Regions from separate parts of the Streptomyces sp. NPDC059832 genome, predicted to be linked through region 2. Evidence: riboswitches for the same ligand, from Rfam matches in the RefSeq annotation. Region 2 holds a riboswitch; each other region holds the start of a gene.
The links. A riboswitch is a leader RNA that binds a small molecule or an ion and turns the genes downstream of it on or off. The one in region 2 is predicted to bind cobalamin.

Region 1: another riboswitch for cobalamin. It lies ahead of metE (5-methyltetrahydropteroyltriglutamate--homocysteine S-methyltransferase); the one in region 2 lies ahead of ACFV8T_RS31990 (prenyltransferase/squalene oxidase repeat-containing protein).
Region 3: another riboswitch for cobalamin. It lies ahead of ACFV8T_RS28750 (prenyltransferase/squalene oxidase repeat-containing protein); the one in region 2 lies ahead of ACFV8T_RS31990 (prenyltransferase/squalene oxidase repeat-containing protein).

Annotation. Positions count from the first base shown of each region.
Region 1 is NZ_JBHWIY010000022.1:1,095-4,344, forward strand. It holds gene ACFV8T_RS30425 (MFS transporter) at 1-455, shown strand, start outside; gene ACFV8T_RS30430 (hypothetical protein) at 743-1,162, opposite strand; cobalamin riboswitch at 1,464-1,681, shown strand; gene metE (5-methyltetrahydropteroyltriglutamate--homocysteine S-methyltransferase) at 1,840-3,250, shown strand, end outside.
Region 2 is NZ_JBHWIY010000024.1:47,381-50,630, reverse strand. It holds gene ACFV8T_RS31995 (SCO2322 family protein) at 1-273, opposite strand, end outside; gene ACFV8T_RS31990 (prenyltransferase/squalene oxidase repeat-containing protein) at 270-1,544, opposite strand; cobalamin riboswitch at 1,654-1,789, opposite strand; gene ACFV8T_RS31985 (DinB family protein) at 1,895-2,464, shown strand; gene ACFV8T_RS31980 (MBL fold metallo-hydrolase) at 2,513-3,250, opposite strand, start outside.
Region 3 is NZ_JBHWIY010000019.1:80,977-84,226, forward strand. It holds gene ACFV8T_RS28745 (hypothetical protein) at 1-764, opposite strand, end outside; cobalamin riboswitch at 887-961, opposite strand; cobalamin riboswitch at 1,054-1,194, shown strand; gene ACFV8T_RS28750 (prenyltransferase/squalene oxidase repeat-containing protein) at 1,396-3,250, shown strand, end outside.

The DNA of each region.
Region 1 (3,250 bases), on a different contig from region 2:
ATCTCTCGCCGTTCACCATCGGCCTGCTGACCGGACTGCCCTGGCTCACCGCGGCCGTCGGTGCCGTACTGGTGCCGCCGCGCGCGACGACACCCCGGCGCTCCCGCAACTTCGTGGTGGTCGGACTGCTGATGATGTTCACCGGCCTCATCGTCGCCGCCGTCGCCGGTCCCGTGATCGCCCTGCTCGGCTTCTGCTTCACCGGCCTGGCGTTCTTCGTCGTCCAGCCCCTGCTGTTCAACTTCCCCGCCACCCGGCTCTCGGGCAAGACCCTCGCCGGCGGCCTGGCCCTGCTCAACACCATCGGCATCACCGGCGGCTTCGTCGGCCCGTACATCATGGGCTACGCCGAGGACGCCACCGGCAACCATCTGTCCGGCCTGTGGGTGTCCATCGTCCTGCTGGCCCTCGGCGCAGTGGCGGCCACGCGGCTGCGCTTCTCCCCCAAGTCCTGAAGCGCGCTCCGGGGCGCGGGCCGGCCCGGGACCTCCCCATCGGCCGGGGCGGTCCCGCGGGCGCCCGCGCCCCGGAGCAGGTCCGGTTCCAACCTGACCACCTTGCCCCCGGAGACATCGGCCGCGCCCCACGGCCCGAGCCGGACGGACCGGGACCTGCCACGGCGACTCCCGGACGACGCGCGCCCTGGACCGACATCGTTGCCGATGTACGTGTGCTCGGCGCCGGTCCCGCATCCCGCGCCGTTCACGCTGTCTGCGATCCCTCTCGGGCGCACGTGCGCCCGTCAGTTGAAAGTCGTGTCGGAGAAATTCTGCTGCTGCCCCTGGATGACCGGGCCGGTCCGGGCGCCCTCGCTGACGCTGTTGTGAACTGTCACGGTCGGCACACCCGCCGCTGCGGGGGCGAGTTCATCCAGCAGGAGTCGCAGTTCCTGTGCTGCCGCCGGGTCCGCCCGCAGCGCTCGACGCAGTCTGAGCCGCCACTCGTCCTCGATGTCCTCCGCGACATCCGGCGCCTCACCGTCACGGGCCGAGATGAGTTCCGCCCGGGACGCTTCGAGTTCTTCGTCCACACCACCGGTTTCCTCGCCCCGAGCGAGGAAACGTGCCACTCGCGCCCGCGTCTGTGTCCAGGCGTCCGAGACCATGAGCCCCATCAAGGTCGTCGCCCCCGTCTCCGCCAGCGCCGCCAACTCCGCTTCCACGATGCCCCCGTTGTGTCGCCGTCGCGCTGCGCGCGTGTGAAGTTGCTCCTCCCACGGTAGAGAGCGGACGAGCGCTTCGGAAGCACGCCCAGGGGCGCGGCGCGGCCGAGAACCAGCCATCGGGTCGAGGATCACCGAGGCGGCGGTGTCACGCCGCTCGGGGAAGGTGCGACGCCGGAGGGTCGTGTGGCGGCCGGTGGTCCGTCGCGCGCCCCTTCAGCCTGCCCGGCCGGACCGATCCCGTGGCTCATGTCACGTTCCGGAATGTGAACTGCGGTGCCCCGGGAGCGATCCGCCCTCTAGTCTGGCCGGTGCAGCTGGTTCGCCCTGCCCGCCAGGCAGGCGCGTCGTAAGAGGGAACCCGGTGGGAATCCGGGACTGCCCCGCAGCGGTGAGCGGGAACGACCGCCGTCATACGCACTGGATCCGGACGGATCCGGGAAGCGACGGCCAGTAGGTGTCTGCCCTCGGCAGATGTGCCCGCGAGTCCGAAGACCTGCCCGTTGCCCGCACGCGACCCCTCGTGTGCGGATATCCCGGTGACCTCGTGGGCGGGTCGGCGTACATACCGGACGGAAGACCGCACCCATGGCGTGCGCATCCGTCCGGTTCGTCATCCCTTCGCGTCCGTGTCCCGTCCCGGGATCTCAAGGAGTCATCTCGCGAAGGAGATTTCCGTGACAGCACAGCCCGCAGCCGCGGCAGCACACGCCACCGTGTACGGCTACCCCCGCCAGGGTCCGGACCGGGAACTGAAGAAGGCCATCGAGGGTTACTGGAAGGGCCGGGTCACCGCCGACGCCCTCCGGGAAACGGCGGCCGGCCTGCGCCGGTCCAACTGGCGGCAACTGGCGGACGCCGGTGTCCACGAGGTGCCCACCGGCGACTTCTCCTACTACGACCACGTCCTGGACACCAGCGTCATGATCGGCGCAGTCCCCCGCCGGCACCGTGAGGCCGTCGAATCCGACGCGCTCGACGGCTACTTCGCGATGGCCCGCGGCACCCAGGACGTGGCGCCGCTGGAGATGACCAAGTGGTTCGACACCAACTACCACTACCTCGTCCCCGAACTCGGCCCGGACACCGTCTTCACCACCGACTCCACCAAGCAGGTCGCCGAGCTGAAGGAAGCCCTCGCGCTCGGACACACCGCCCGGCCGGTGCTCGTCGGCCCCGTCACGTACCTGCTGCTCGCCAAGCCCGCCCCCGGGGTGGCGGCCGACTTCGAACCGCTCACCCTGCTGGACCGTCTGCTGCCGGTCTACGCGGAGGTACTCGGCGATCTGCGCGCCACCGGCGCGGAGTGGGTCCAGCTCGACGAGCCCGCACTGGTCCAGGACCGGACGCCGGCCGAGTTGAACGCCGCTGCCCGCACGTACCGTGAACTCGGCGGCCTGACCGACCGGCCCAAGCTGCTCGTGGCCTCGTACTTCGGCCGGCTCGGCGAGGCGCTCCCCGTACTGGCGAAGGCCCCGGTGGACGGACTGGCACTGGACTTCACCGACGCCGCCGCCGCCAACCTCGCGGACCTCGCCACCGCCGGCGGGCTGCCCGGCAAACGGCTCGTCGCGGGCGTGGTCGACGGCCGCAACATCTGGATCAACGACTACGAGAAGTCGCTGGCCACCCTCGCCACACTTCTCGGCCTCGCCGACCGGGTCGACGTGGCCGCCTCCTGCTCCCTGCTGCACGTCCCCCTCGACACAGCACCCGAACGGGACATCGACCCCCAGGTCCTTCGCTGGCTCGCCTTCGCCCGGCAGAAGACCACCGAGATCGTCACTCTGGCCAAGGGGCTGGCCAGGGGCACCGGCGCCATCGCCACGGAGATCGCCGCCAACCGGGCCGACCTCGCCTCACGCGCGCACTCCCCCCTCACCCGCGACCCCGCCGTACGCGCCAGGACCGCGGCCGTCACCGACCTCGACGGCCGTCGCTCCCAGCCGTACACCGAGCGCGCCGCCGCCCAACGGGCCCACCTCGGACTGCCGTTGCTGCCCACGACCACCATCGGCTCCTTCCCGCAGACCGACGAACTGCGCACGGCCCGCGCCAACCTGCGCGCGGGCCGGATCGACACGGCCG
Region 2 (3,250 bases):
GGTGTCCGCGCAGATCTTCGTGAAGTCGGGGGCGCGGCGCGGCTTCGCCGAGTCCTGGGAGTCCTCGCTCACCGAGAACCGGAAACCCTGCACCGTCCCGTCGTCGGGCCGGACCAGGGACGGGCCCTGGGCGGCGTACGTCCAGCCGGAGCCGGAGCCCTCCCAGAACGACCAGTACCGGTAGCCGGCCGCCTGGGCCGGTCCCGCGCCGAGCACGGCCAGGACGGCGCCCAGGACCACCAGCAGCGCGGTGGCCCTTCCCGTGCGCCTCACAGCTGCCGGTTCTTCCGGCGACCGCTGATCAGGAAGAACGCGATTGCGGCGAGGACGAGGGCGATGCCGATGTACCACCACACGCCCCCGATCACGTCGTCGCCGCTGTGGACCTGGTCCTTCTCGGTGGCCTCGTAGCCGGTGTCGGCGGACGGGTCGGGCGTCACGACGGCGGCGGGCGCGGGGCCGGCCGCGTTCAGCCGGGCGACCAGGTCGACGCCGCCGAAGTCCCGGGCGTTGTCGCCGGTCGAGTGGGCGGCCAGGATGAGCTGGGCGTAGGCGGCGGGGCCGTTCTGGGCGGCCCAGTCCGCGGAGTTCTTCTTCAGCCAGCCGATCGCCCCGGCCGCCTTGTCCTGGTGCCCGGCCGCGGACAGCGCGACGACCGCGTCCGCGGTGTTGCCGAAGTCGGGCTGCGGGGTGGAGTCGGTGGCACCCGGCATCGGCGCCTGGTTCAGGTGGCCGTTCCCGGCGAGGGCGCCGGTGAGGTAGTGGGCGCCGTTCTGGGCGGCCTGCTCGGGCGTGAGGCCGGAACCGGGGTGGCAGCCGGGCGCCTTGCCCGCGGCGTTGTTCCCGACGGCCATCGCCTTGCCCATCGTGCCGAGCACGGCGGCCGCGGTGGCGTCCGCGTTCGCGACGAGCTTCCCCTTCTTGTCGGGCTGGTAGGCGAAGGCGCCGCCGTCCTTGCCGCCGCACGGGATCGCGAGCGCGAGCAGCGGGTCGTACGGGGTCTTGCCGCCGGGGGTCGTGATGTCCGCGAGCCGCTGTCCCTGCCGGGCGAGGGCGCCGATCACCAGGGAGGTGGAGTTGGCATCGCTGGGCGCGCCCGCGGTGTAGCCCCAGCCGCCGTCCTCGTTCTGCACGGACTTCAGCCAGCGCACCGAGTTGTTGACGGTCTCCCGGTGCCCGCCGACCTCGACCAGCGCCTGGGTGGCGGCCGCGGTGGCATTGGTGTCCCGCACCGTCTTCGCGTCGCACGGCTTGGAGACATCGGGCCGGAACGCGGCGTAGGAGCCGTCGGCGCACTGCTGGGAGATCAGCCAGTCCACCGACTTCGCGGCCGGTGTGACGCCTTCGAGCCGCTGGGCGAGGAAGGCCAGCGACTGCCGCCACACCCCGTCGTAGGTGGGGTCCTTCGTGCCGTACAGCCCGGCGGGCAACGCGGCGGACGGCGAGGGCGAGGGGGACGGCGCTGCGACCGCGACCGGCGCTGCGGCCGCGCAGAGCACGGCGGCGGTGGCGGCGAGCGTTGCTGCGCTGCGGCGTACGGTCATGGCGGGCGGGGCCTCTCCTGCGGGGTGAACCGGGCACAGGCACGCTCAGGCACCAGGCTCCGGCTCCGTATACCTCGACGGTGCCGACCACCGGTGGGTCCGGTGGTCCGAGCCGGTCACGACCGCGGACAGGGCATTCCGACTCACCGTCTGCGACGACGGCTCACGGCTGCGTGGTCAGTGCCGGATTCGCACCGGCTTCCCCCTGAACGGGCATGATGACGACCCGCACACTCTACCGGGCGGCCCCGGCCGGGCCCGGGGCGGCTTCGGCCCGCCGGCGACGCGGAGAACCCACTGGCGGGCAACGGGGGAAACTCACTGGCGAGTTCGGCCCCGAACGGACGACCATGTCCCGCATGAGCGATCAACCCGCACGCTGGACCCAGGCGACCGTCTACCCCGACATGTGGGCGGACCCGGACGACGACCCCCGCAGCAAGGAGGGCACGAGCCCGGAGGGCGAGCTCGCGACGCTCGCCGAGTATCTGACCGACTACCGGCTGACCCTGCGGATGAAGTGCGACGGCCTGGACGCGGAGCAGCTGGCCCGCCGGTCGGTCCCGCCGTCGACGCTGTCGCTGCTCGGCCTCCTGCGCCACCTCGCCGAGGTGGAACGGGACTGGCGCAACTGGATCACCGACGGCGAACCGCTGCCCAAGCTGTACGGCAAGCGTGACGCGGACTTCGACGGAGCCGTCGCCGATCAGGCCGTGGTCGACGCCGCCTACGCCGATCTGGGGCGCGAGCAGGCCGCGACCGACGCCGCGCTGGCCGGGCACCCGGACCTGGGTGAGCGGCTGGGCAAGGACAAGATCTCCGTCCGGGAGCTGCTGGTGCACAGGATCGAGGAGTACGCCCGGCACTGCGGGCAGGCCGACCTGTTGCGCGAGTGCATCGACGGACGGGTGGGCCAGTGAGCTCCGGCCGGTGAGCTGAACCGTGCGGGGCGGCCCGCCCGCCCCGCCTCACACTGCGATGTACGTCACCGGCTCGCTCCCCGGCACCGCCTCCGCGCGCCCGAGCTTCACCAGCCGCCGCAGATGCGCCTCCGCCTCCGAGACGGCGATGTTCCGGGAGCCGTGCGGGATCTGCGCCCAGGGCCGGTTCCACTCCATCCGCTCGGCCAGCTCCCACGGCGTCAGCGGCTCCGCCAGCAGTCCCAGCAGCCCGGTCAGCCGCTCCTCGTGGTGGCCGAGGAGCTCCCGTACGCGTCCCGCCGCGTCGGTGAAGGCGTACTGATGCGCGGGCAGCACCTCGGCGGCCCCGAGCCGGCCGATGCGCTCCAGCGAGTCGAGGTAGTCGCCGAGGGGGTCGGTGACCGTCGCGTCGTCCGGGTCCTCGTACAGCCCGATGTGCGGACTGATCCCCGGCAGCAGGTGGTCCCCCGAGAAGAGCCGTCCCCGGCCCGGCAGATTCCCCGGATGCTCCTCCTCCAGGTGCAGGCACACATGCCCCGGCGTGTGCCCCGGCGTCCAGATCGCCCGCAGCCTGCGCCCCGCCAGATCGAGCAGCTCACCGGGCACGATCTCCCGGTCCGGCAGCGCGGCCCGCGACCCCGGCAATGTACGCGTCCGCCCCCCGCCGGCCGCGGCGGCCCGCAACGGCGCGAGATGCTCCTCGGGCGCACCGACCGTGGTGAGCTTGGCCGTGAGATACGTCAGCCACCTGCCGGGTTCGGACTCCCGGGTACGGCGCACGATCGC
Region 3 (3,250 bases), on a different contig from region 2:
AGCTTGCTCTTGAGGAACGCCTTGGCCTGGACGATGTCCGCATCGGTGTTCGGGACGCCGGAGACACAGAGCGCGGCCATCGCGGCGCCGGTCATGTCGACATCGCCGGCCGAGCCGAGCTGTCCCGGATCACCTTCGGCCTTGCCGTAGTTCCAGCCGCCGTCGTTGTGCTGGTTGGCGCGGATGCGGGTGATCAGGGAGTCGCGCAGGGACTTGGGTATCCGCTGCGTTCCCGCCTGCGTCCGGGCGCCGCCGAGGGCGAGCGCGGCGAACACGGTCCCGTTGAAGTTCGCCGAGGGGCCGAAGTATCCGGGCTCGGCCTTCTGCCAGTAGCTGTAGATGTCGCCGATGAGATTGCGTGAGGCGGAGACGCGGGCCGGGTCGATGCCCGCCGCGTAGGAGTTGAGGGTGGCGCGTTCGTAGTCGGTGACCACCGGCGTCGCGGACGGCCAGCTGGCCGTCGACAGCAGGGTTCGGTACACGGATCTCGCGTTCTTCGTGGTGTCGCCGCCAGGTGTGACGTCGACGGCCGCGGTGCCGGCGGAGGCGAGCGCGCTGAACGCCCACTCGTTCGACAGTCCGGCCCCGGCGTAGGAACCATCCGACGACTGAAGGGACTTGAGGTACGTGACACCGTTCGTCCTCGACGTGGCGATCTGGACCGGTGTGGCAGTGGCAGCGGCCGGCAGGACGCTCAGACAGAGCGCCCCGACGGAGGCGGTCGCCGTGAACGCAAGACGACGTGGGATCAAAGGACGGGACATGGCCTGCTCCTGGGATGAGGGGCGCGCCGCCCTGGGCCCACGGCCTTCCCGGGCGGGAGACAACAGCAGGCAGGGCCGCCGCCCGAACGCGTGGACCGGCTTCCTGTGGTGCGTCGCCGCCTGGGCATTCGGGCTCGGAACGGCCCCAGCCGTCCCACACCGCTGCGCGTCAGCCCCGGACTCTCACCGGGTTCCCCCACGTGGCAGCGCAGGACGCTACCGGACGCGCTGCCGTCCCGCCAGATGCCCCTCAGGCGGCCCTTCCACGTCCCTGGCCGGTGTCTTGACGAGGTATCACTCTGCGTGCTCCAATCCGGCTCATACGCACTGAGTTCCAGGGGAAGCCGGTCAGAATCCGGCGCTGACCCGCAACCGTAGGCCCGGTAGCACCGGGCGAGCCGGAATGCCTGGAGCCTGATCTTCAGCGAGAAGCGCCGTCGTGGACTACGGCGTGGTCGACCAGCCCTGCCATGCGGTGAACCACGCGTGGCCGAGGCCGCCTCAGCCACGTTCATGTCCCCACGGAGACAGAGGCGAGGGGGCTGCGGTGGGGACCGCACAACGAAGAGACCGACAGGCGGGGAGCAGGGCATGCCTGTCCCTGAAACCAGTGGCATTCCTGTTGCTTGCCATGTGCGTGACACTCATCACCATCACCCCGGCCGCGGCCGACCCGCTCGGCGACTGCACAGCCACCAAGGGCGCGATCGTCGCTGTCGACTTCGGCCCCTTCGCAGGCAAGGTCGAGCGCGGCTGCGACACGACGCCGACGACCGGATACGAACTCCTCCACGAGGCGGGATTCACCACCGAGGGCACTCAGCACGACGGCCCGGCGTTCATCTGCCGCATCGGCCTCGGCTCCGGTACGCAGTACCCGACCACGGACCAGGAGTCCTGCGTACTCACCCCGCCGGCCACGGCCTACTGGTCGTACTGGATCGCTTCGCCGGGCCAGCACACGTGGACGTACAGCCAGTACGGAGCCATGGACCGCAAGCCGAAGGACGGCGACGTCGACGCCTGGGTGTTCGGCGGCACCGACATCGGCGGCACCACCGGCAAGCCGACGTTCACCCCCGACGAGGTGCGCGCCGGTGGCGGCACCGGGACTCCTGACCCCGGGGGCACGCCCACGGTCCCGGCCGGGGAGATCGACGTGGCGGCGGCGGCGACCTGGGTCGCCGGCACGCTCAAGGACGGCGAACGCGTCGTTGACGACGGCGCCGACACCCCCGCCTACCTCCTGACCACCGAGGCGGCCTACGCGCTGGCCGCGGCGGACGGCGACAGCGCGACTCTCGACAAGATCACCGCCTTCCTCGCCTCCCACACCGACGACTACACCTATCCGTCGGGCAAGGACCAGGCCCCCGACGCGGCGGCCGCGGCACGCCTGGCCCTTCTCGCCGAGGTCACGGGCGCCGACCCGCACCGCTTCGGCGGCCACGACCTGATCGCCGACCTCGTGGACAACATCTGTGCCGCGGGCCCCGACTCGGGCAGTCCCACCCCCGGTTGTACCGGCAAGGGCGATTTCAGGAACGCAACCTACGCGGACGGACAGGCACTTGCCGTGCTCGCCCTGCTCCGGGACGGCACCGAACCTCCGGCCGAGACCGTCGAGCGGCTGACCCAGTTGCAGTGCGACGACGGCGGGGTCACCAGCATCCTGATCCGCCCCGGCGAGAACTGCGACGGCGATCCCGCCACCACCGGCCTTGTGGCCCTCGCGCTGCATGAGGCGCACGGCCAGGACACGGCGGTGACGAAGGCCCGGACCTATCTCAAGAAGGCGCAGCGCGAGGACGGCTCCTTCCCCGGCTACACCGGGGCCACGTCCGGCAGCGTCTACGCCACCGGGTACGCCGCGCAGTCTCTCCGCGCTCTCGGCGACACCGCGCAGGCCGATGCGGCCGTCTCCTGGCTCTCGCGCGAACAGCTGGACGGCGGCGGGTTCGGCTTCGACGAGGGCGCCACCGTCGCGGCCCTCTACCCGACCGGCCCGGCGGTCCTGGCCGGGGCGGACACCGACCTCACCCGGCTCACGGCGAAGAAGCCGGACCCGACGGACCCGCCGACGACCGGACCGCCCGGCGGCCCGACCCTCCCGGCCAGCGAAGGCCCCGACCTGAAGAAGGGCGTGGGCTACCTCACCAGCGCGGCCAACCTCAAGCAGGGCCGGTACTACGCGGCCGGCCCAGGTGCCTCCCGCGCCGACTTCGGCCTCACCATCGACGGCGCCTACGCACTCGCGGCCACCGGACTGGACAACGACAAGCTCCGCGGCATCGTCGACTTCCTCGACGACGGCGGCAAGGACGGCGACGGCAGGACCCTCCAGGACTGGACCGGGACAGGTACGAAGTACGCACTCGGCGGCTCCATCGGCAAGGTCGCTCTGCTGGCCGAGGCCGTCGGCCGGGACCCGCGCTCCTTCGGCGGCAAGGACCTCGTCGCCGCTCTCGACAAGGCGGTGTGCACCG